DNA from 2 places in the Streptomyces sp. NPDC026575 genome. Region 1 is predicted to be linked to the other one. Evidence: predicted binding sites of a transcription regulator. Region 1 holds the regulator's gene; the other holds the start of a gene.
The links. Region 1 encodes HspR, which represses chaperone genes until heat shock. Its sites were predicted from a motif close to TTGAGNNNNNNNNNCTCAA; they were not measured.

Region 1 (11,592 bases):
AGGCCGGCGGCCACCGGGCGGGCGCCGATGCGGGATGCGCCGGGCTTCCCGGATACGCCGACGGCCGGCCCCCCGTACCTCTGGGGGACCGGCCGCCGGTCAACGCTCCTACGGGCGCCGCTACTTCACCGGCTCGGGCTCCGGAGCCGTCTCCGACTCCTCGTCACCCGCCGGATCGATGGGGGTCTTGACGGAGTCCAGCAGCAGCTGGGCGACGTCGACGACCTGGATCGACTCCTTCGCCTTGCCGTCGTTCTTCTTGCCGTTGACGGAGTCCGTCAGCATCACGAGGCAGAAGGGGCAGGCCGTCGAGACGATGTCGGGGTTGAGGGAGAGGGCCTCGTCGACACGCTCGTTGTTGATGCGCTTGCCGATCCGCTCCTCCATCCACATGCGGGCACCGCCGGCGCCGCAGCAGAAGCCGCGCTCCTTGTGGCGGTGCATCTCCTCGTTCCGCAGGCCCGGCACCTTGGCGATGATCTCGCGCGGCGGGGTGTAGACCTTGTTGTGGCGGCCCAGGTAGCAGGGGTCGTGGTAGGTGATGAGCCCCTCGACCGGGGTGACGGGGATGAGCTTGCCCTCGTCGATGAGGTGCTGCAGCAGCTGCGTGTGGTGGATCACCTCGAACTCGCCGCCCAGCTGGGGGTACTCGTTCGCGATGGTGTTGAAGCAGTGCGGGCAGGTCGCGACGATCTTCTTCTTGGCCTTCGGCTTCTTCGTCGACTCGTCCTCCGAGTCCTCGCCGAAGGCCGTGTTCAGCATCTCGACGTTCTGCTGACCGAGCTGCTGGAAGAGGAACTCGTTGCCCAGGCGGCGGGCCGAGTCACCGGTGCACGCCTCGTCGCCGCCCATGATCGCGAACTTCACGCCCGCGATGTGCAGCAGCTCGGCGAACGCCTTGGTGGTCTTCTTCGCCCGGTCCTCCAGGGCGCCCGCGCAGCCGACCCAGTACAGGTAGTCGACCTCGGTGAGGTCCTCGATGTCCTTGCCGACGACCGGGACCTCGAAGTCGACCTCCTTGGTCCAGGCGAGGCGCTGCTTCTTGGCCAGGCCCCAGGGGTTGCCCTTCTTCTCCAGGTTCTTGAGCATCGTGCCCGCCTCGGACGGGAACGAGGACTCGATCATGACCTGGTAGCGGCGCATGTCGACGATGTGGTCGACGTGCTCGATGTCGACCGGGCACTGCTCGACGCAGGCGCCGCAGGTGGTGCAGGACCACAGCACGTCCGGGTCGATGACGCCGTTCTCCTCCAGCGTCCCGATCAGCGGACGCTCGGCCTCGGCCAGCGCCGCCGCGGGCACGTCCTTGAGCTGCTCCTCGGTGGCCTGCTCCGTGCCCTCCATGTCCTTGCCGCCGCCGGCGAGGAGGTAGGGGGCCTTGGCGTGCGCGTGGTCGCGCAGCGACATGATCAGCAGCTTCGGCGAGAGCGGCTTGCCGGTGTTCCAGGCGGGGCACTGCGACTGGCAGCGGCCGCACTCGGTGCAGGTGGAGAAGTCGAGGATGCCCTTCCAGGAGAAGTGCTCGATCTGCGAGACGCCGAACTGGTCGTCCTCGCCCGGGTCCTCGAAGTCGATCGGCTTGCCCTGGCTGGTCATCGGCTGCAGCGCGCCCAGCGCCACGTCGCCGGAGGACTCGCGCTTGAACCAGATGTTGGGGAAGGCCAGGAAGCGGTGCCAGGCGACACCCATGTCGGTCTTCAGGGCGACCGTGATCATCCAGATGAAGGAGGTCGCGATCTTCAGGCCGGCGAAGAAGTAGGTGAGGTTCTGGAGCGTGGAGACGTCCATCCCCTCCAGCCACGAGACCACCGGGTAGGAGACGAAGAACGAGGCTTCGTAGCCGTCCACGTGGTGCTGGGCGCCTTCGAGCGCGTGCAGCATAAAGATGCAGACGCCGACGATGAGGATCACGGCCTCGACGAAGTACGCCTGGCCGATGTTGGAGCCCGCGAAGCGGGACTTGCGGCCCGGCTTGTCCGGCCGGTTCAGCTGCCGGATGACGATCAGGGTCAGGATGCCCAGCGCCGTCATCGTGCCGAGGAACTCGACGAAGACGTTGTACGGCGTCCAGTCGCCGATGATCGGCAGGAGCCAGTCGGCCTTGAAGAGCTGCCCGATGGCGTTGACGATCGTCAGCAGGAGCGAGAAGAAGCCCACCGCCACGAACCAGTGCGCCACACCGACGATGCCCCAGCGGTTCATCCGGGTGTGGCCGAGGAACTCCTTGACCACGGTGACGGTGCGCTGCGTGGGATCGTCGGTGCGGGTGCCGGCGGGTACGGGCTGGCCTAGCCGCATGAAGCGGTAGATCTGCAGGATGGCGCGGCCGAACAGCGCGACGCCGACCGCGATTAGGACCAGCGACACGATGATCGCGGCGAGTTGCATGACGGGCTCCTCGAACCTGCGAGAGCGGAAGACTTGAGAAAGCTGAGCGGTAACTACTAAGCGGTAACTTTTTAGTTCTGCGGCTGAGGTTACCCATTCTCCCGGGCGCCATGAAGCCGCCCGGCCGGTGATCTGTGTCGCCAAGGCAACCCTGTGCGGCGCCCCGACGTCTTCGCCGACGGCCGGGTGAGGATAAGGGCGACATAAAAGTTGAGCGGCTCAGGCTCAGGTCTGTTGACAGGTTTTTCTTGGTGTTGCACTCTTGAGCCTGTTCCACTCAAGTCAGCTGGAGGAATCGAAATGGCACGTGCGGTCGGCATCGACCTGGGTACGACGAACTCCGTCGTCAGTGTTCTCGAGGGCGGTGAGCCCACCGTCATCACCAACGCCGAGGGCGCCAGGACCACGCCGTCCGTCGTCGCCTTCGCCAAGAACGGCGAGGTGCTGGTCGGCGAGGTCGCGAAGCGCCAGGCGGTCACCAACGTCGACAGGACCATCCGGTCGGTCAAGCGCCACATGGGCACCGACTGGAAGATCGGCATCGACGGCAAGGACTTCAACCCGCAGCAGATGAGCGCCTTCATCCTGCAGAAGCTCAAGCGGGATGCCGAGGCGTATCTGGGCGAGAAGGTTGTCGACGCGGTCATCACCGTTCCGGCCTACTTCAACGACTCCGAGCGCCAGGCCACCAAGGAGGCCGGTGAGATCGCGGGCCTCAACGTCCTGCGCATCGTCAACGAGCCCACCGCGGCCGCCCTGGCCTACGGCCTGGAGAAGGACGACCAGACCATTCTGGTCTTCGACCTCGGTGGCGGCACCTTCGACGTCTCGCTGCTGGAGATCGGCGACGGCGTCGTCGAGGTGAAGGCCACCAACGGTGACAACCACCTCGGTGGTGACGACTGGGACCAGCGCGTCGTCGACTACCTGGTCAAGCAGTTCGCCAACGGCCACGGCGTCGACCTGTCCAAGGACAAGATGGCGCTGCAGCGTCTGCGCGAGGCCGCGGAGAAGGCGAAGATCGAGCTGTCGTCCTCGACCGAGACGACGATCAACCTTCCCTACATCACCGCCTCCGCCGAGGGCCCGCTGCACCTGGACGAGAAGCTCACCCGCTCGCAGTTCCAGCAGCTGACCGCGGACCTGCTCGACCGCTGCAAGACCCCGTTCCACAACGTCATCAAGGACGCCGGCATCCAGCTGTCCGAGATCGACCACGTGGTCCTGGTCGGCGGCTCGACCCGTATGCCGGCCGTCGCCGAGCTCGTCAAGGAGCTGACCGGCGGCAAGGACGCCAACAAGGGCGTCAACCCCGACGAGGTCGTCGCCATCGGCGCCACCCTCCAGGCCGGTGTCCTCAAGGGCGAGGTCAAGGACGTCCTGCTGCTGGACGTCACCCCGCTGTCCCTCGGTATCGAGACCAAGGGCGGCATCATGACCAAGCTCATCGAGCGGAACACGACGATCCCGACCAAGCGCTCGGAGATCTTCACCACCGCCGAGGACAACCAGCCCTCCGTGCAGATCCAGGTCTACCAGGGCGAGCGCGAGATCGCGGCGTACAACAAGAAGCTCGGGATGTTCGAGCTGACCGGCCTGCCGCCGGCCCCGCGCGGCGTCCCGCAGATCGAGGTCTCCTTCGACATCGACGCCAACGGCATCATGCACGTGACCGCCAAGGACCTGGGCACGGGCAAGGAGCAGAAGATGACCGTCACCGGCGGCTCCTCGCTGCCGAAGGACGAGGTCGACCGGATGCGCCAGGAGGCCGAGCAGTACGCGGACGAGGACCACCGCCGCCGCGAGGCCGCCGAGACCCGCAACCAGGGCGAGCAGCTGGTCTACCAGACCGAGAAGTTCCTCAAGGACAACGAGGACAAGGTCCCCGGTGAGGTCAAGACCGAGGTCGAGGAGGCCGTCGCCGAGCTGAAGGAGAAGCTCAAGGGCGAGGACACCGCGGAGATCCGCACCGCCACCGAGAAGGTCGCGGCCGTCTCCCAGAAGCTCGGCCAGGCCATGTACGCCGACGCCCAGGCCGCGCAGGCCGGTGCCGGTGCCGAGGGCGCCGCTCCGGGTGCCGAGCAGGCCAAGGCCGAGGACGACGTCGTGGACGCCGAGATCGTCGACGACGAGAAGCCCAAGGACGCCAAGGGTGGTGCCGCGTGACGGAGGAGACCCCGGGTTTCGAAGAGAAGCCTGACGTCCCCTCTGACGCCGCTCCCGAAGACGCGGCGCAGGAGGCCGAGTCCGCCGACAAGGCGGGCTCGGCCCCGGCCGGGGACGTACAGGACGTAGCGCTCCAGGCGCAGCTGGACCAGGTGCGTACGGCGCTCAACGAGCGCACGGCGGACCTCCAGCGCCTCCAGGCGGAGTACCAGAACTACCGCCGCCGGGTGGAGCGGGACCGGGTCACGGTCAAGGAGATCGCCGCGGCGAACCTCCTGTCCGAGCTGCTTCCCGTGCTCGACGACGTCGGCCGGGCCCGCGAGCACGGTGAACTGGTCGGCGGCTTCAAGTCGGTGGCCGAATCGCTGGAGACCGTGGTCGCCAAGCTCGGTCTGCAGCAGTTCGGCAAGGAGGGTGAGCCCTTCGACCCGACGATCCACGAGGCGCTGATGCACTCGTACGCGCCGGATGTCACCGAGACGACGTGCGTTGCGATCCTGCAGCCCGGGTATCGCATCGGTGAGCGCACGATCCGCCCCGCGCGGGTCGCCGTCGCCGAGCCGCAGCCGGGCGCGCAGAGCGCCAAGTCCGGATCCGAGGACGAGGCCAAGCCCTCGGACGAGGAGAGCGGTGGCCCGGACGAGGGCTGACGTGAGGACCGACCAGAAAACCGCAGGAAAGGAGGGACGTCGGGGATGAGCACCAAGGACTTCGTCGAGAAGGACTACTACAAGGTCCTCGGCGTCCCCAAGGACGCCACCGAAGCGGAGATCAAGAAGGCGTACCGCAAGCTGGCCCGGGAGAACCACCCGGACGCCAACAAGGGCGACGCCAAGGCTGAGGAGCGCTTCAAGGAGATCTCCGAGGCCAACGACGTCCTGGGCGACGCCAAGCGCCGCAAGGAGTACGACGACGCCCGGGCGCTGTTCGGCAACGGCGGCTTCCGCCCCGGCCCCGGCGGGGGCGGCGGCAGCTTCAACTTCGACCTGGGCGACCTCTTCGGGGGTTCGGGCGGAGCCGGCAGCGCCGGGGGCTTCGGCGGCGGGCTCGGGGACGTCTTCGGCGGCCTGTTCAACCGCGGTGGCGCGGGTACGCGTACCCAGCCGCGGCGCGGCCAGGACATCGAGTCCGAGGTGACGCTCAGCTTCACCGAGGCGGTCGACGGGGCCACGGTTCCGCTGCGGATGTCCAGCCAGGCGCCCTGCAAGGCGTGCTCGGGCACCGGCGACAAAAACGGTACGCCCAGGGTCTGCCCGACCTGTGTGGGCACCGGCCAGGTCAGCCGGGGCGCGGGCGGCGGCTTCTCGCTGACCGACCCGTGCGCCGACTGCAAGGGCCGGGGCCTGATCGCCCAGGACGCCTGCGAGGTCTGCAAGGGCAGCGGGCGCGCGACGAGCGCCCGCACGATGCAGGTCCGCATCCCCGCGGGCGTGTCCGACGGGCAGCGCATCCGGCTGCGCGGCAAGGGCGCCCCGGGCGAGCAGGGCGGCCCGGCCGGCGATCTGTACGTCGTCGTGCATGTCGGCGGCCATCCGGTCTTCGGCCGCAAGGGCGACAACCTCACCGTCACGGTACCGGTCACGTTCCCGGAGGCCGCGCTCGGCGGCGAGGTGAAGGTGCCGACGCTGGGCGGCCCGCCGGTCACGCTGAAGCTGCCGGCCGGCACCCCCAACGGACGCACGATGCGGGCCCGCGGCAAGGGCGCGGCCCGTAAGGACGGCACCCGGGGTGATCTGCTGGTCACCATAGAGGTGCTGGTCCCCAAGGACATCAGCGACCAGGCGAGGGAAGCGCTGGAGTCCTATCGCGAGGCGACCGCGGGCGACGACCCGCGGGCGGAGCTGTTCCAGGCCGCGAAGGGAGACTGAGATGGACAGCCGGGGCGGGCAGCGTCGTAACCCGTATGAACTGACCGATGAGTCGCCGGTGTACGTCATCTCCGTCGCGGCTCAGCTCTCCGGCCTGCATCCGCAGACCCTGCGCCAGTACGACCGGCTGGGGCTGGTCTCGCCCGACCGCACGGCCGGGCGGGGCCGCCGCTATTCGGCCCGGGACATCGAACTGCTCCGTACGGTGCAGCAGTTGTCCCAGGACGAGGGCATCAACCTCGCCGGCATCAAGCGCATCATCGAGCTGGAGAACCAGGTCGCGGCCCTGCAGCAGCGGGTCGCCGAGCTGCAGGGCGCCCTGGAGGGCGCGGCCAGCGCGATGCGGCAGCGGGAGGCGGCGGTGCATGCCTCCTACCGGCGCGATCTGGTGCCCTATCAGGACGTCCAGCAGACCAGTGCGCTGGTGGTGTGGCGGCCCAAGCGGTCCGAGTAGCGGACGGCCGGGGCGCGCCCCGCATCTACGTGGCGAAAAGGGCCGGGTGATCCCGGCCCTTTTTGTCATCTGGGTGAGTGTGCCCGCCCGTGCGCCGGGCCGGTCAGCAGCCGTTGTACCCGGCCGTCGGCATCGACAGCCGCCGGTGCACCTGCGACTTCATCGCCAGTGTGTAGACCGGCTCGTCGAGGTCGGCGGTCTCCAGCCGTACCCCGGCCGCCGCGCAGCGTGCGGAGAACTCCTCGGCGCCGTCGATGGCGTACTCCAGGGCCCGGCGGTTGGGCGTGACGAACACATCGACCAGGCCCTCTTCGACGTCCCGCCACAGCGCGCGGTGGTCGGCGCGCAGCTGGTGCAGGCTGAGCTGGCAGGTCAGGTGGTAGTCACGGGCCGCCGCCCACTGCTTGCACATGTCGTGCTGGCTGCGGTCGTCGACCAGGAACGGATCCTCGTCCAGCTCGGACAGCGGCATCAGGCAGGCGATCGCCGTGACTCGGACCGAGTTCATCGTGCCCTCCGGGGCGTGGCGACTGTGGGGGCGACGATACCCCCGAGGGCGGCCCGTGGTGGAGGGGCTGTGCCGGGCGGCGAGGCGTAACCGCAGGCGTGGCAGATCTTCCAGCCGTCCTGGTTCACGGCGAGTTGGCCACCGCAGCGCGGGCAGAGCTCGGCGTGCGGGCGTGGTGGGGTGGCGCGCGGTGGGCGCGGAACGGTCGTGACGATGCTCAATGCCGACGCCATACGGCCTCCAGCTGCCGTCTCATGCACGGGACAGGTCCGATCCCGCCCGGTCATTGCGCGGAGCTGTTCGGTTTCCTGTCGTACCTGGGTACCAGTAGGGCGGTTGTCGTCTGCTGTGGAGGGTGTGTTTCCGGCCAGGTCCGGACCGGGGTGTGCGCGGTGCGGGTACGGGCTCTCAGGCCCGCCCCATCGCCCTGGTCACCGCGATCTCGATCATGACCCGATCGGGGTTCGGCGTCGGCGTCCGCCCGTACCGTTCGGCGTACCTGCGCACCGCGTCGGCCACCGTCTCCGCGTCCGTACGCACCCGGGCGACGCCCTCCAGGGTCGCCCAGCGCCCCTTGTCGACCTGGCACACGGCGACGGTCGCACCGTCCGCCCCGGCGGCGAGGACGTTCTTGACCTTGGTGCTGTCCTTGCGGGTGATGACCCGCGCGATCCGCTGCCCGGCGTCGTAGGTGACGCCCACGGGGACGACGTGCGGCGTCCCGTCCGCACGCAGCGTGGTGAGCGTCGGCATCAGGTACTCGCCCCAGAAGGCGAGGTACTCGGGCGTGAGGGCGGAGAGGTCGTGGGCCATGGGGGCCAGCGTAGAGGGGCGGCCGCGGCCCATGGCCTGGGTGGGGTCAGAGGAAGTCGGCCGTCTCCAGGTCGAAGGAGAAGGGGGCGGGGAGGGGGAGGGGTTTGCCGAAGGGCCTGGTGTGGAGCTCGCGATAGTCCCCGTCCTTCGGATCGCCGAAGAGCGTGACCGAGGACTTGCCGCGGACGACCAGCAGGTAGAGCGGAATGTCGGCGCGGGCGTAAGCCTGGCGCTTGGCGACACGGTCCTTGTCCGGTCTGCTGGACGTCACTTCGACGACCAAGGCCACTCCGTCGCTCCGCATCCAGGGTGGGGCTCCCCGGAAGAGGCGGAGCCTGCGGGGGGCGATGGTGGCGTCGGGGATCACGTGATCCACGGGATGGCCGTCTGGACTGGAGAGGGTGAGTCCCTTGTAGCCCGAGATCTGCATGGCGCTTTCGGATTCCCTGTGCACCTGCTCGTTGATGATGCTCAGGTAGTCCTCGTGGTCGCCATCGGTCGGCGGTGACACAACAATCTCCCCCTCGATGAGCTCGGCCCGGAAGCCCGGCGGGGTTTCCAAGGCCAGAAAGCCGTCCAGGAGGGTCTCCGCGTCCGTCACCATCGGCTCGTGTGCCATAGCCGTCATGCCACCTCCTTGTGGTCGAAGGCCAGTGTCACCAGGCGGCCAGGGCGGGGAAGCATTGTTCGGTCCGCTTCACCCGTACGGGCGGCCTTGAGTGGAATAGACTCAACTTACTGCACGTTAGTACCTGCAAGAAGACGTGTCGGAACAGCACACACAGGGAGGACACCGGGCCGTGGACGCCGAGCTGACCAACAAGAGCCGGGAGGCGCTGAGCGCCGCCAATGACCGGGCGATCACCGCCGGGCATGCGGACATGACGTCCGCGCATCTCCTGCTGGCGCTGCTGGCCGGGCAGGACAACGAGAACATCATGGACCTGCTGGCGGCCGTCGAGGCGGACGCCGCCGTGCTGCGCAACGGCGCCGAGCGCCAGCTCGCCGCGCTGCCCAGCGTGCAGGGCTCGACGGTCGCCCCGCCGCAGCCGGACCGCGAGCTGCTCGGCGCGATCGCGGACGCGACCCAGCGGGCCAAGGAGCTGGGCGACGCCTATGTCTCGACCGAGCATCTGCTGATCGGGATCGCGGCCAAGGGCGGCCGCACCGGCGAGCTGCTGGAGCAGCAGGGCGCCTCCGCCAAGAAGCTGCTGGCCGCCTTCGAGGCGAGCCGGGGCGGCCAGCGGGTGACCAACGCCGACCCGGAGGGCACGTACAAGGCGCTGGAGAAGTTCGGTACGGACTTCACCGCGGCCGCTCGCGAGGGCAAGCTCGACCCGGTCATCGGCCGGGACCACGAGATCCGCCGGGTGGTGCAGGTGCTCTCCCGCCGGACGAAGAACAACCCGGTGCTGATCGGCGAGCCGGGCGTCGGCAAGACCGCCGTCGTCGAGGGCCTGGCCCAGCGGATCGTCAAGGGCGATGTGCCCGAGTCGCTGCGCAACAAGCGGCTGGTCGCGCTCGACCTGGGGGCGATGGTCGCGGGCGCGAAGTACCGCGGTGAGTTCGAGGAGCGGCTGAAGACCGTCCTGGCGGAGATCAAGTCCAGCGACGGCCAGATCATCACCTTCATCGACGAGCTGCACACGGTCGTCGGCGCGGGCGCCGGCGGCGACTCGTCCATGGACGCCGGCAACATGCTCAAGCCGATGCTGGCCCGCGGCGAGCTGCGGATGGTCGGTGCGACGACGCTCGACGAGTACCGCGAGCGGATCGAGAAGGACCCGGCGCTGGAGCGGCGCTTCCAGCAGGTGCTGGTCGCCGAGCCGACCGTCGAGGACACGGTGGCCATCCTGCGCGGTCTCAAGGGCCGCTACGAGGCGCACCACAAGGTGCAGATCGCCGACTCCGCCCTGGTCGCCGCCGCCACCCTCTCCGACCGCTACATCACCTCCCGCTTCCTGCCCGACAAGGCGATCGACCTCGTCGACGAGGCTGCCTCCCGGCTCCGTATGGAGATCGACTCCTCGCCCGTGGAGATCGACGAGCTCCAGCGCGCCGTCGACCGCCTGAAGATGGAGGAGCTGGCGCTCAAGAACGAGACCGACGCCGGCTCCGTCCAGCGGCTGGAGAAGCTGCGCAAGGACCTCGCCGACAAGGAGGAGGAGCTGCGCGGCCTGACCGCCCGCTGGGAGAAGGAGAAGCAGGGCCTCAACAGGGTCGGTGAGCTGAAGGAGAAGCTCGACGACCTGCGCGGCCAGGCCGAGCGCGCCCAGCGCGACGGCGACTTCGACACCGCCTCCAAGCTGCTCTACGGCGAGATCCCGGCCGTCGAGCAGGAGCTGGAGGCCGCGGCCGCCGCCGAGGCCGAGCAGGAGGCGTCCAAGGAGTCCATGGTCAAGGAGGAGGTCGGCCCGGACGACATCGCCGATGTGGTCGGCTCCTGGACCGGTATCCCGGCGGGCCGCCTGCTGGAGGGCGAGACCCAGAAGCTGCTGCGCATGGAGGACGAGCTCGGCCGGCGGCTGATCGGCCAGTCCGAGGCCGTACGCGCGGTCTCCGACGCGGTGCGGCGTACCCGCGCCGGGATCGCCGACCCGGACCGCCCCACCGGCTCGTTCCTCTTCCTCGGCCCGACCGGCGTCGGCAAGACCGAGCTGGCCAAGGCGCTCGCGGACTTCCTCTTCGACGACGAGCGGGCGATGGTCCGGATCGACATGTCGGAGTACGGCGAGAAGCACTCCGTCGCCCGCCTGGTGGGCGCGCCGCCCGGATACGTCGGCTACGAGGAGGGCGGCCAGCTCACCGAGGCCGTACGCCGCCGCCCGTACTCCGTCGTCCTCCTGGACGAGGTGGAGAAGGCCCACCACGAGGTCTTCGACATCCTGCTCCAGGTGCTCGACGACGGACGGCTCACGGACGGCCAGGGCCGCACGGTCGACTTCCGCAACACCATCCTGATCCTCACCTCCAACCTCGGCTCCGCCTTCCTGATGGACCCGCTGCTGAAGGAGGACGAGAAGCGGGAGAAGGTGCTGGAGACGGTCCGGTCCTCGTTCCGGCCCGAGTTCCTCAACCGGCTCGACGACGTGGTGGTCTTCCACCCGCTCGGCACGGACCAGCTGCAGCGGATCGCCCGGCTCCAGCTCGACCACCTCCAGCGCCGCCTGGGCGAGCGCCGTCTGACGCTGGACGTCACCGACCGCGCCCTGACCTGGCTCGCCTGGCTCGGCCAACAGCCGGTCGACGGTGCGCCGGCCCCCGACATGTCCTACGGGGCGCGCCCCCTGCGCCGCCTGGTCCAGACGGCCATCGGCGACCAGCTCGCCCGCGCCATCCTGGCGGGTGACGTGCTGGACGGGGACACCGTGCGGGTGGATGTCGACGGTGATCGG
Region 2 (11,592 bases), on a different contig from region 1:
ACCGCGGCCGCCGATCCGTCGGTGGCCGCCCGCGCGGTGAGCGGCAGCACCCCGCGCGCCGAGGTCCGCTCGCTGACCGCGCTCACCGACGGCGCGGGCCGCTGGGTCGAGGTCTTCCGGCAGGGCTCCTGGAAGGACTGCGTCGACGTGGTGGCCGAGCAGGGCCCGCAGTCCCTCGTCGACCAGGTCCGGGCGGCCGAGGCGGCGGACCCGAAGTGCGAGACCCATCCCCGCGGCAAGGCCCGGGACGACGCGGCGGTGATCTACGTGGCGCCCTGAGCAACGCCCGGGAATGTCTCCTCCGGGAGAACCCCCCTCCGGGAACATCCCCCGCCCCCACCACGTTGTGGCCCCGCAGGGGGCGCTCGCATCCCCTACGGAATGCGTTCGACGACCCCTACCCCCCGCCTCCCTCGCCCCCTACCCCTCCTCGCCCTCCTGCTCCGTGTTCAAGCGATGCAGCAGCCGCGCGAGTTCGGCCACCTCCGCGCGGTCCCACGAGGCGAGCCGGCGCGCGTACTGGGCGCGGCGCCCGTTGCGGACGCGGGTGAAGCGGGCGAGGCCCTCGTCCGTGATGCGGACGAGGACGGCGCGGCCGTCGGCCGGGTCCGGCTCGCGGGCGACCAGCCCCAGCTTCTCCAGGGCGTGCAGCTGGCGGCTCATCGTGGCCTTGCCGACCCCGAAGAAGCCGGCGAGGTCGGTGGCGCGCTGCGCGCCGGCGTCGGCCAGCCGGAGCAGGAGCCCGTATGCGGACGGCTCCAGATCGGGATGCACCTCGCGGGCCAATTCGCCGGACGAGGCCCGGGCACGGCGGAGGAATACCGCCAATTCCCGTTCCAGGGCGAGAAATACGTGGTCCTCACCAGTCGGCTCGCAGTCCGCCGCGGTACCGCCGGCTCCGGTGTTGTGCACGTCAGCGCCCATTCCCGCTTTCCTCATCTGAAAGTTTCCGCCCTCGGCGGCCGAAGCCGCAGCTCGGCCAGTATTTCGCAGGATTAGACCAACGGCAGCCCGGCAACCCTCTTTTGCCTCATCGGTCTACGCGCGTATCGTGATACCTGGCATGACCACACCAAGCGGCCCGGTCGGCGTCAAAGGTTCCGCCGCGCGTCATGCACACCGCACCTCCGTGTCATCGCGTCTGCGTCATGCCGTCAGATCATCCCCCTCAGGTCACCCACCGAGATCTCCGGAGACACGTATGACCGTGCTCAGATCCGGCTTCCCCCACCGCCCCGCACGCTCCCTCGCGACCGTGGTCGGGGCCCTTCTCGCGATTCTCGCCCTCCTTCTCGGCCGGCCGTCCGCCGCCGGCGCCCAGGCTCCGCGGCGCGCGCCGGAACCGACCCACCCCGGACAGGACTGGGCCGGCTCGCAGATCGCCAGGCACGAGGGCACCGCGATCGGCACCGCCCCGCCGGCGGCCTCGCTCGCGGCGTCCGTCGAGGGCGTGGACGTCAGCAGCCACAACGGCAACGTCGCCTGGTCGACGCTCTGGAACAGCGGCGCCCGCTTCGCCTACGTCAAGGCGACGGAGTCCACCAGCTACACCAACCCGTACTTCGCGCAGCAGTACAACGGCTCCTACAACGTGGGCATGATCCGTGGCGCCTACCACTTCGCCACGCCCGACACCTCCAGCGGCGCCGCCCAGGCCAACTACTTCGTCGACCACGGCGGCGGCTGGTCCAAGGACGGCAGGACGCTGCCCGGCGCGCTCGACATGGAGTACAACCCCTACGGCGCGACCTGTTACGGGCTGAGCGCGGCCGGCCTGGTCAACTGGATGAAGGACTGGTTCGCCACCTACAAGGCGCGCACCGGCCGGGACGCGGTCATCTACACCTCCACCGGCTGGTGGAAGCAGTGCACCGGCAACTCGTCCGCCTTCGGGGCCGTCAATCCGCTGTGGGTTCCGCGCTACGGCTCCTCGGTCGGCGAACTCCCGGCCGGCTGGGGCTTCCACACCATCTGGCAGTACACCTCGACCGGCCCGACGGTCGGTGACCACAACCGCTTCAACGGCGCCTACGACCGGCTGCAGGCGCTGGCGAACGGCTGAGCGCACCCGGCCGACGGTCCTTGCGCGGGCGTACGGCCCCCTCCACGCCCGGGCCGTACGCGCCGACGGGCCCCTGCCGCACAGCCCGTGCGGCAGGGGCCCGCCCCCTCTCCCCGCGCGCGGCTCAGGCCGCGACGGGGATTTCGGGCACGGCACCGTTGGACGCCGGTGTCAGCGCCAGCTCCAGCACCTGGCGGACATCCGCGACCGGGTGGACCTCCAGGGAGTCGAGGATCTCGGCCGGGACGTCGTCCAGGTCCGGTTCGTTCCGCTTGGGGATGATCACCGTCGTGATCCCGGCCCGGTGCGCCGCGAGCAGCTTCTGCTTGACGCCGCCGATCGGCAGCACCCGCCCGGTCAGCGAGATCTCACCGGTCATCGCCACATCCGGCCGGACCTGCCGGCCCGACAGCAGCGAGGCCAGCGCCGTCGTCATCGTCACGCCCGCGCTCGGCCCGTCCTTGGGGACCGCGCCCGCCGGTACGTGCAGATGCACTCCGCGCTCCTTGAGGTCGGCGACCGGCAGCTCCAGCTCCGCGCCATGGGAGCGCAGGAACGACAGCGCGATATGCGCGGACTCCTTCATCACGTCGCCGAGCTGGCCGGTCAGCTGGAGCCCGGACGCACCGGTTTCCGGATCGGCGAGCGATGCCTCCACGTAGAGCACGTCGCCGCCGGCGCCGGTGACCGCGAGGCCGGTGACCACTCCGGGGACGGCCGTCCGCCGCTCGGCCGGGTCCTGGGCGGACTCGGGGGTGTGGTGCGGCCGCCCGATCAGCGGGCGCAGCTGCTCCACGCCGATCGTGAACGGCAGCTCCCGCTCGCCGAGTTCGTGCTGGGCGGCGACCTTGCGCAGGAGCCGGGCGATGGCCCGCTCCAGATTCCGTACGCCCGCCTCGCGGGTGTACTCGCCCGCCAGCCGGCGCAGCGCGTCGTCCTCCAGCGCCACCTCGTCCCGCTCCAGGCCGGCCCGCTCCAGCTGGCGCGGCAGCAGGTGGTCCCGGGCGATGACGACCTTCTCGTCCTCGGTGTAGCCGTCCAGCCGGACCAGCTCCATCCGGTCCAGCAGCGGCTCGGGGATGGCTTCGAGGACGTTGGCGGTGGCCAGGAAGACCACGTCGCTGAGGTCGAGTTCGACCTCCAGGTAGTGGTCGCGGAAGGTGTGGTTCTGCGCCGGGTCCAGTACCTCCAGGAGGGCGGCCGCCGGGTCGCCCCGGAAGTCGGACCCCACCTTGTCGATCTCGTCGAGGAGGACGACCGGGTTCATCGAGCCGGCCTCCTTGATGGCGCGGACGATCCGGCCGGGCAGCGCGCCGACGTACGTACGGCGGTGGCCGCGGATCTCCGCCTCGTCGCGGACGCCGCCGAGCGCGACCCGGACGAACGAGCGGCCCATGGCGCGGGCGACGGACTCGCCGAGCGAGGTCTTGCCCACGCCGGGCGGGCCGACGAGTGCCAGGACGGCGCCGCCCGCCCGTCGTCCACCGCCGCCCTTGCCGGACTCACCGGGCGCGGTCCCCTTGGCCCCGCCGCCGACCAGCCCCAGGCCGCGCTCGGCCCGTCGCTTCCTGACGGCCAGGTACTCGGTGATCCGCTCCTTGACCTCCTCCAGGCCGGCGTGGTCGGCGTCCAGCACCCGCTTGGCGCCGGCGATGTCGTAGGCGTCCTCGGTCCGTTCGTTCCACGGCAGTTCGAGGACGGTGTCCAGCCAGGTGCGGATCCACGATCCCTCGGGGCTCTGGTCGCTGGCCCGCTCCAGCTTGTCGACCTCCTTGAGGGCGGCCTTGCGGACGTCCTCGGGCAGGTCGGCGGCCTCGACCCGGGCTCGGTAGTCGTCGCTCTCGTCCTCCGGGTCGCCGTTCAGCTCGGCGAGTTCCTTGCGGACCGCCTCCAGCTGCCGCCGCAGCAGGAACTCCCGCTGCTGCTTGTCGACACCCTCCTGGACGTCCTTGGCGATGGACTCGGCGACGTCCTGTTCGGCGAGGTGGTCGCGCAGCGTCTCGGTGGCGAACTTCAGGCGGGCGACCGGGTCGGTGGTCTCCAGCAGCCGGACCTTCTGCTCGGTGGTCAGGAAGGGCGAGTAGCCGGAGTTGTCGGCCAGCGCCGGCACGTCCTCGATCTGCTGGACGCGGTCGACGACCTGCCAGGCACCGCGCTTGCGCAGCCAGCTGGTGGCCAGCGCCTTGTACTCGGTGACGAGTTCGGCGACGGCCCCGGGCAGCGGATCGGGGACCTGTTCGTCGACGGTCGTGCCCTCCACCCACAGTGCGGCGCCGGGGCCGGTCGTGCCGGAACCGATCCGCACCCGGCCCAGGCCCCGGATCAGCGCTCCGGGGTCGCCGTCGGACAGCCGGCCGACCTGCTCGATCCGCCCGAGCGTGCCGATGCCCGCGTAGGTGCCGTCGATGCGGGGCACAAGCAGCACCCGCGGCTTGTTACCCGAGGTGGCGGCGGCCTGTGCGGCCTCCACCGCGGCGCGGACGTCCGCGTCGGACAGGTCCAGCGGCACCACCATGCCGGGGAGCACGACCTCGTCGTCGAGCGGCAGCACGGGCAGGGTGAGCGATGTGGACGTCGAAGCCATGATCTCCCCTTCGGCAATCAAGTTGAGCTTTACCCACTCAATGCGGAGGGGTGGGGAGTTGTTCCCCGCGCGCGTTCGCTGTGAGCGATCGCGGCGGGGCAGGCGTCGGGGAGCGCCCGGCTTGCCGGTGCGCGGGGCGGGTGCCGGGGGGCGCCCGGCATACCGGTGCGCGGGGCGGGTGCCGGGCTACCGGTGCGCGGGTTGGTGCCCGGCTACCAGTGCGTGGGGCGGGTCAGCGTCTCGGGCAGCTTGGTGGTGGAGTCGCCCCGGGCCGCGTTCAGCTGGGCCTGGGTCAGGAAGAGGGCGCCGGTGAGGTCGGCGCCGCTGAGGTCGGCGTCGCGCAGATCGGCGCCGATCACATCCGCCCGGCGCAGATCGGCGCCCTTGAGGTCGGCGGCGATGAGGTACGCGCCGCGGAGGTTGGCGCCCTGGAGGTCGGCGCCCCTGAGGCGGGCCCCCATGAGGTCGGCGCCCCGCCGCTCCTTCTTGCGGCCCGGGACCTTGGCCCGTACGAGCTCGCTGGTGCGCAGCAGCAGGGCGTTGACCTCGCCCCGGTGGGCCGGCACGTCCAGCGCGGCGAGTTCCTCGGCGCTGCCGCGGGTGAGGCGTTCGGTCTTCTCCAGCGCGGCCCTCAGGTCGGCGTGCAGGGGGCGGGCGGCCCGGAGGGTGAGCGCCTCGGCCAGGTACCAGAGCAGTTCGTGCAGCTGCCGCATGACGGGGAACACGTCGAACATCTGCCGGGCGGTGCCGGGTGCCTGCCGCCAGTCCCGTCCGCCGAAGGTGACCTGGGAGACCTTCTGCCCGGCGCCGAAGCAGTCGAAGACGGTGCAGCCGGAGAAGCCGCGCTTGCGCAGGTCGGTGTGGATGCCGCAGCGGAAGTCGGTCTGCAGGTTGGGGCAGGGCCGGCCGGCCTCCTTGTCGAGGGCGAAGTCCGCGGAGGCCGCGAACGGCAGCGCGACGCAGCACAGCCCGAAGCAGCTGCCGCAGTCGGACTGCAGGCCCAGCTCGACAGTGTCCGGATGTGCTTGCTTGCGCTCGGGCGCGCGGTCTGGGGACACGGTGCGGATACTCCTGCGGCCGGCGTGCGCCGCACGGGGCGGCGCCTGGAAGGGAGGTCCATTCTCCCAGGCCCGGACGGGTGGCAGCGGCCGGCCGGTTTCGCTCGCCGCGGGGCGCCGGCGGGCCGCCAACGCGGCGCCGGCCGCCGGGCGTTGTCAGTGGTCGCCCCTAGCCTCGGATCCATGAGCATGATCGGACAGTTCGCACGCGTCACCCCCGCCGAATTCGACCGCGCCCTCGACGACCCCGAGTGGGCGTTCAAGCTGGTCATCGGGCGGATGGAAGAGGAAGCCGGGCAGCCCGCGGAGCCGGCCGCGGCCCGCTGCCTGGACGTCGACAAAGCCTGGGACGCCCTCGGGTTCCTGCTGCGCCGGGCGGCCTTCCCGGTGGAGATCGTGTACGGGGAGGCGGACGTCCCGGGGGCCGACGACTGGGGCTACGGCCCGCCTCGTTACCTCACCGCCGAGCGGGTGCGGGTCGCCGCCGAGGCGCTCGCGGAGATATCCGGCGCGGAGCTGACGGCCGGCGTCGGCCCGGAGGACCTCGCCCTGGCGGCGGTGTATCCGTCGATCGTGTGGGAGCGCGGCGAGCCCCTGGACTATGTGCGCGAGCACTACGACGCGCTGCGTCCGTTCTTCCGTGCGGCGGCGGACCAGGGGGACGCCGTGCTCGTCTGGCTCGGCTAGGAGGGGGTGCGGGCGGGTGCCGGTGGTCCGGAGATGCGGTCCGGAAATGCGGCCCCTGGCTGACCCGGCGCCGGGGCCGATCCACCGGACCGGCTCCGGGCCCGTCGCGCCGGGGTCAGTAGGTCCGCACGCCGCGCAGCGCCGGATGCCCCAGGTCGCCGAGGAGCGGCCGAGGGCCGGTGCGGCAGGCGCGCCAGCGGCGCAGCAGGGGCCAGCAGGCCGTGCCCAGGGCGAGGGACAGCAGATGCCCCCAGTCGGTCATCGGGTCCAGGTAGGCCAGCAGATCGGTCAGCGCCAGGCAGCCCACGCCGGCCAGGAGGGGCCAGCGCGCCCAGGCCGGCAGCAGGCCCGCGAGGGCTCCGGTGCAGGTCATCACGCCGAAGCTGATGCCGTAGTCGAGGCGGTGCAGGGAGCTCTCCGGCAGCTGCCCGGCGGCGACGGAGAAGGCCACCGGCACCTCGGTGGCGAGGGTGGCCAGCGCATGGCCGCCGAAGAAGACCGCGGCGCTGCGCAGTCCGCCGATCCGCCGCTCCAGGGCCGTCAGGACGAGGAGGAAGGCGAGGGCGTAGGCGGAGGTCAGTCCGCCGGCTATCCACAGGGCGCTGGCGGCCAGCACCAGCAGCGGGGCCTTGGTCAGGTGGACGACGTCCGTGCTGGAGCCCCGCAGCAGTTCGGAGACCAGGTGGGGGTCGGCGTGTTCGGCGAAGAGGGAGGTGGCGGCGAGCAGGACGGCGTAGCCGAGGGTGAAGGGGGTGCCGGTGGGGGTGGGGAGGAGCCGCCAGACCCGTCGGCGCAGCCGCTCGGCGGCCGGCCCGGTGCTCGCCCGGCGCAGCCGCTCGGCCGCCGGCCCGGCACCGGCTCCCGCAATGTCGCCCGGGCCCCGATCGGCCCGTGCCCCTCCGGCGGTTCCCAGCCAGCTCACTTGGCGGTCCCTCCCAGTCCATGGCTCATCCGGTGAGCCACGCCCCATCTCCCCCGGGCGGTGCGTGCTCGTTCTGCTGTGCACAACGTCGCGGACCACCCTGCCTGCTCAACCCATGAGGAAGTTGTGAGAGTGATATGCCTCACACCAGACAACTGCCGTCGCGGCACCCGCGTCAGGGTCCCGGCGGCCCACCCGCCCCGTATCGCGTTGCCCGGCGCGGGGCGTGTTGGCCACCATGGGCGCCATGGTTTCCGTTACTCCGCAGCAGACGGCCGACCCCGCAGCGGCCCCCCGCACGATCGACCGGCGCGAGGGCCCGTACGGCGAGGTGGTGCTGCGGCAGCGGGCCAAGGACCCCACCGGACCGGCAGGACCGGAAGGCCCCGCGACCCCGGTGATCTACGAGATCATCGCCAACGGCTGCTTCCTGATGGACACCTCCGACGGCCGGTCCGAACGGCTGCTGATCGACGCCGCGCTGGACGGGCTCCCCGCCGACCGCGAGCGGCCCTCGGTGCTGATCGGCGGCCTGGGCGTCGGCTTCTCCCTGGCCAGGGCCGCCGAGCAGCCGAGATGGGGCCGGATCAGCGTCGTCGAGCGCGAGGAGGCGGTCATCGACTGGCACCGCGACGGCCCGCTGTCGGCCGTCTCGGCGGCCGCACTGGCCGATCCGCGGTGCGCGATCCTGCACACCGACCTCGTCGCCCATCTGCGCCGCGGGACCGGCCCCGAGGCCACCTACGACGCGCTGTGCCTGGACATCGACAACGGCCCCGACTGGACCGTCACCGAGGACAACGACAGCCTCTACTCCCCCACCGGACTCGCCGCCTGCCGCGACCGCCTCACGCCCGGCGGAGTGCTCGCCATATGGTCCGCGCAGCCCTCGCCGGCCTTCGAGGAGGCCCTGCGAAATGCCGGGTTCAGCGAGGTACGTACGGAAGAGATCCCCGTTGTCCGAGGCGTCCCCGACGTGGTCCACCTCGCGCGGAAGGGCGCGTAGCCGACAGTCACACCATGCCCGTACGCTGCTGCCCAGCTAGTACGCGACCACGCAGGGACATGCAGGGGCGGGCGATGGACCAGACTCAGACAACGCAGGGCGGCGCCGCCGCCACGCCGGGCGCCCAGCGCCGGGTACTGGTCGTGGAGGACGACCCGACGATCGTCGACGCCATCGCGGCCCGGCTGCGCGCCGAGGGCTTCCAGGTGCAGACGGCCACGGACGGCCCGGCCGCCGTGGACACCGCCGAGGCATGGCAGCCCGATCTGCTGGTCCTCGATGTGATGCTGCCGGGCTTCGACGGCCTGGAGGTGTGCCGCCGCGTCCAGGCGCAGCGCCCGGTGCCGGTGATGATGCTCACGGCCCGCGACGACGAGACCGACATGCTGGTCGGCCTCGGCGTCGGCGCCGACGACTACATGACCAAGCCGTTCTCGATGCGCGAGCTGGCCGCCCGGGTGCACGTCCTGCTGCGCCGGGTCGAGCGCGCCGCGCTGGCCGCCCACACCCCCCGCAGCGGCATCCTGCGGCTGGGCGAGCTGGAGATCGACCACGCCCAGCGCCGGGTCCGGGTGCGCGGCGCGGACGTCCATCTGACGCCCACCGAGTTCGATCTGCTGGTCTGCCTGGCGAACACGCCGCGCGCGGTGCTCTCCCGTGAGCAGCTGCTGGCCGAGGTGTGGGACTGGGCGGACGCCTCCGGGACCCGTACGGTCGACAGCCACATCAAGGCGCTGCGCCGCAAGATCGGCGCCGAGCGCATCCGCACGGTCCACGGGGTCGGCTACGCGCTGGAGACTCCGGCCGCATGAAGCGGTGGCAGCAGCCCCTGCGCGAGCTGTGGCAGCAGGTCTGGGACGCGCTGCGCCCGCTGGACCCGTACCGCTCCGTCAAGGCGGCGCTCGGTGCGCTGGTCAGCGTTTCGGTGATCATCACCACCCTGCTGGTGTTCGTCGCGATGCACTCGGCCACCGAGCTGCGGGTGATCACGATCTTCTCGATCATCGCCTCGCTGCTGCTCACCCAGTTCGTGGCGAACAGCCTGACCGCCCCGCTGGGCGAGATGACGGACGTCACCCGCTCGATGGCGCACGGCGACTACAGCCGCCGGGTGCGCTCGGCCCGCCGCGACGAGTTCGGCGACCTGGCGAACGCCTTCAACCGGATGGCGGCCGACCTGGAGGCGGTGGACACCCACCGCAAGGAGCTGGTCGCCAACGTCTCGCACGAGCTGCGCACCCCCATCGCCGCGCTGCGCGCCGTCCTGGAGAACGTCGTCGACGGGGTCTGCGAGCCCGATCCGGAGACGATGCGCACGGCGCTGAAGCAGACCGAGCGGCTGGGCCGCCTGGTCGAGCACCTGCTGGACCTGTCCCGGCTGGACAACGGCGTGGTGCCGCTGCACGCCCGGCGCTTCGAGGTCTGGCCGTATCTGTCCGGGGTGCTCAAGGAGGCCAATATGAGCCGCGGCGCCTCCACGCTGTCCGGACTGGCCGGCTCCGGCACCCACACCCGTACGGACGTCCACCTCCACCTCGACGTCTCGCCGCCGGAGCTGACCGCGCACGCCGACGCCGAGCGGCTCCACCAGGTCGTGGCGAATCTCATCGACAACGCGATCAAGCACAGCCCGCGCCACGGCCGGGTCACGGTGCACGCCCGGCGCGGCGAGGGCCCGGAGAGCCTGGAGCTGGAGGTGCAGGACGAGGGGCCCGGCATCCCCGAGTCCGAGCGCTACCGGGTCTTCGAGCGGTTCAACCGCGGCGGCCCGGCCCCCTCGGGTCCCGGCAGCGACGGCGGTACGGGCCTGGGCCTGGCGATCGCCCGCTGGGCGGTGGATCTGCACGGCGGACGCATCGGCGTGGCCGAATCCGCTCGGGGTTGCCGGATCCGGGTCACTCTTCCGGGGCTGGAGTCGGCGCGCAGCTGACGTCCGCGTTGACGTTCGGTGACGTAGGGTCGGTGGTAGGAGCACTCATCCCATGGGTGCGACGGCGGTGAGCCCTACCCGCACACGGGCAAACCTCGTGTGTTTCCCGCCAAGTCATGCCCCGAAACCCCTTCGGGAATGTGACGTGCGCGACGAGTGGCCCTCCCGGACTGCACCAATGGTCACAAGAGGCGTAGCCTTTATTCCCGCTGTCCACCACCTTAGGAAGCGGAAGAGGGCGGTTGCCGCCGTGTCGCTACAGTCCCCCAACAGCTCGAGCATCTCGACCGACCAAGAGGGGCAGGGCAAGAGCCCTGCTGCCGCGTTCGGTCCCAATGAGTGGCTCGTCGACGAGATCTACCAGCAGTACCTCCAGGACCCGAACTCGGTAGACCGAGCCTGGTGGGACTTCTTCGCCGACTACAAGCCGGGCGGCGCCACCGCGCCGAGCAAGCCCGCGGAGGCCGCGGCCCCCGCGCAGGCCGCCCCGGCGCCGTCTGCCCCGGTCACGCCGCCGGTCCCCGCCGCGCAGCCCGCAGCACAGCCGGCCACCCCGGCGAAGCCTGCCGCGAGCGCTCCGGCCCCCGTCAAGCCGGCCCCGGCCAAGGCGGCCCCCGCCAAGGCCGCCGCGAAGCCGGCCGCCAAGCAGGCCGCCGACGGCGAGGCCCCGGCCGCGCCCGAGTACGTCCAGCTGCGCGGCCCGTCGGCCGCCGTCGCGAAGAACATGAACGCCTCCCTGGAGCTGCCGACGGCCACGTCCGTCCGCGCCGTCCCGGTGAAGCTGCTGTTCGACAACCGCATCGTCATCAACAACCACCTCAAGCGCGCCCGGGGCGGGAAGGTCTCCTTCACCCACCTCATCGGGTACGCGATGGTGCAGGCCCTCAAGGCCATGCCGTCGATGAACTACTCCTTCGCGGAGAAGGACGGCAAGCCGACGCTGGTCAAGCCGCCGCACATCAACCTCGGCCTGGCCATCGACCTGGTGAAGCCGAGCGGTGAGCGCCAGCTCGTCGTCGCCGCCATCAAGAAGGCCGAGACGCTCTCGTTCTTCGAGTTCTGGCAGGCCTACGAGGACATCGTCCGCCGGGCCCGCGACAACAAGCTGACGATGGACGACTTCACCGGAGTCACCGCGTCGCTGACGAACCCCGGCGGCATCGGCACCGTCCACTCGGTGCCCCGTCTGATGCCCGGCCAGTCCATGATCATGGGCGTCGGCGCGATGGACTACCCCGCGGAGTTCCAGGGCACCTCCCAGGACGCCCTGAACAAGCTGGGCGTCTCCAAGGTCATGACGCTGACCAGCACCTACGACCACCGGGTGATCCAGGGCGCCGCCT

Region 2: a site for HspR is predicted at 4,669-4,687, ahead of lon (endopeptidase La). Genes of this name have one in related genera too.

The regions. Positions count from the first base shown of each region.
Region 1 is NZ_JBVHQM010000034.1:76,304-87,895, forward strand. It holds gene ACZ4NB_RS33785 ((Fe-S)-binding protein) at 121-2,388, opposite strand; gene dnaK (molecular chaperone DnaK) at 2,689-4,554, shown strand; gene grpE (nucleotide exchange factor GrpE) at 4,551-5,204, shown strand; gene dnaJ (molecular chaperone DnaJ) at 5,250-6,422, shown strand; gene ACZ4NB_RS33805 (heat shock protein transcriptional repressor HspR) at 6,424-6,876, shown strand; gene ACZ4NB_RS33810 (hypothetical protein) at 6,980-7,384, opposite strand; gene ACZ4NB_RS33815 (pyridoxamine 5'-phosphate oxidase family protein) at 7,793-8,197, opposite strand; gene ACZ4NB_RS33820 (Uma2 family endonuclease) at 8,244-8,825, opposite strand; gene clpB (ATP-dependent chaperone ClpB) at 8,998-11,592, shown strand, end outside.
Region 2 is NZ_JBVHQM010000032.1:64,246-75,837, reverse strand. It holds gene ACZ4NB_RS32860 (hypothetical protein) at 1-279, shown strand, start outside; gene ACZ4NB_RS32855 (MarR family winged helix-turn-helix transcriptional regulator) at 421-924, opposite strand; gene ACZ4NB_RS32850 (lysozyme) at 1,202-2,062, shown strand; gene lon (endopeptidase La) at 2,187-4,646, opposite strand; gene ACZ4NB_RS32840 (pentapeptide repeat-containing protein) at 4,859-5,704, opposite strand; gene ACZ4NB_RS32835 (YfbM family protein) at 5,888-6,391, shown strand; gene ACZ4NB_RS32830 (rhomboid-like protein) at 6,507-7,313, opposite strand; gene ACZ4NB_RS32825 (spermidine synthase family protein) at 7,561-8,319, shown strand; gene ACZ4NB_RS32820 (response regulator transcription factor) at 8,394-9,131, shown strand; gene ACZ4NB_RS32815 (sensor histidine kinase) at 9,128-10,249, shown strand; gene ACZ4NB_RS32810 (multifunctional oxoglutarate decarboxylase/oxoglutarate dehydrogenase thiamine pyrophosphate-binding subunit/dihydrolipoyllysine-residue succinyltransferase subunit) at 10,500-11,592, shown strand, end outside.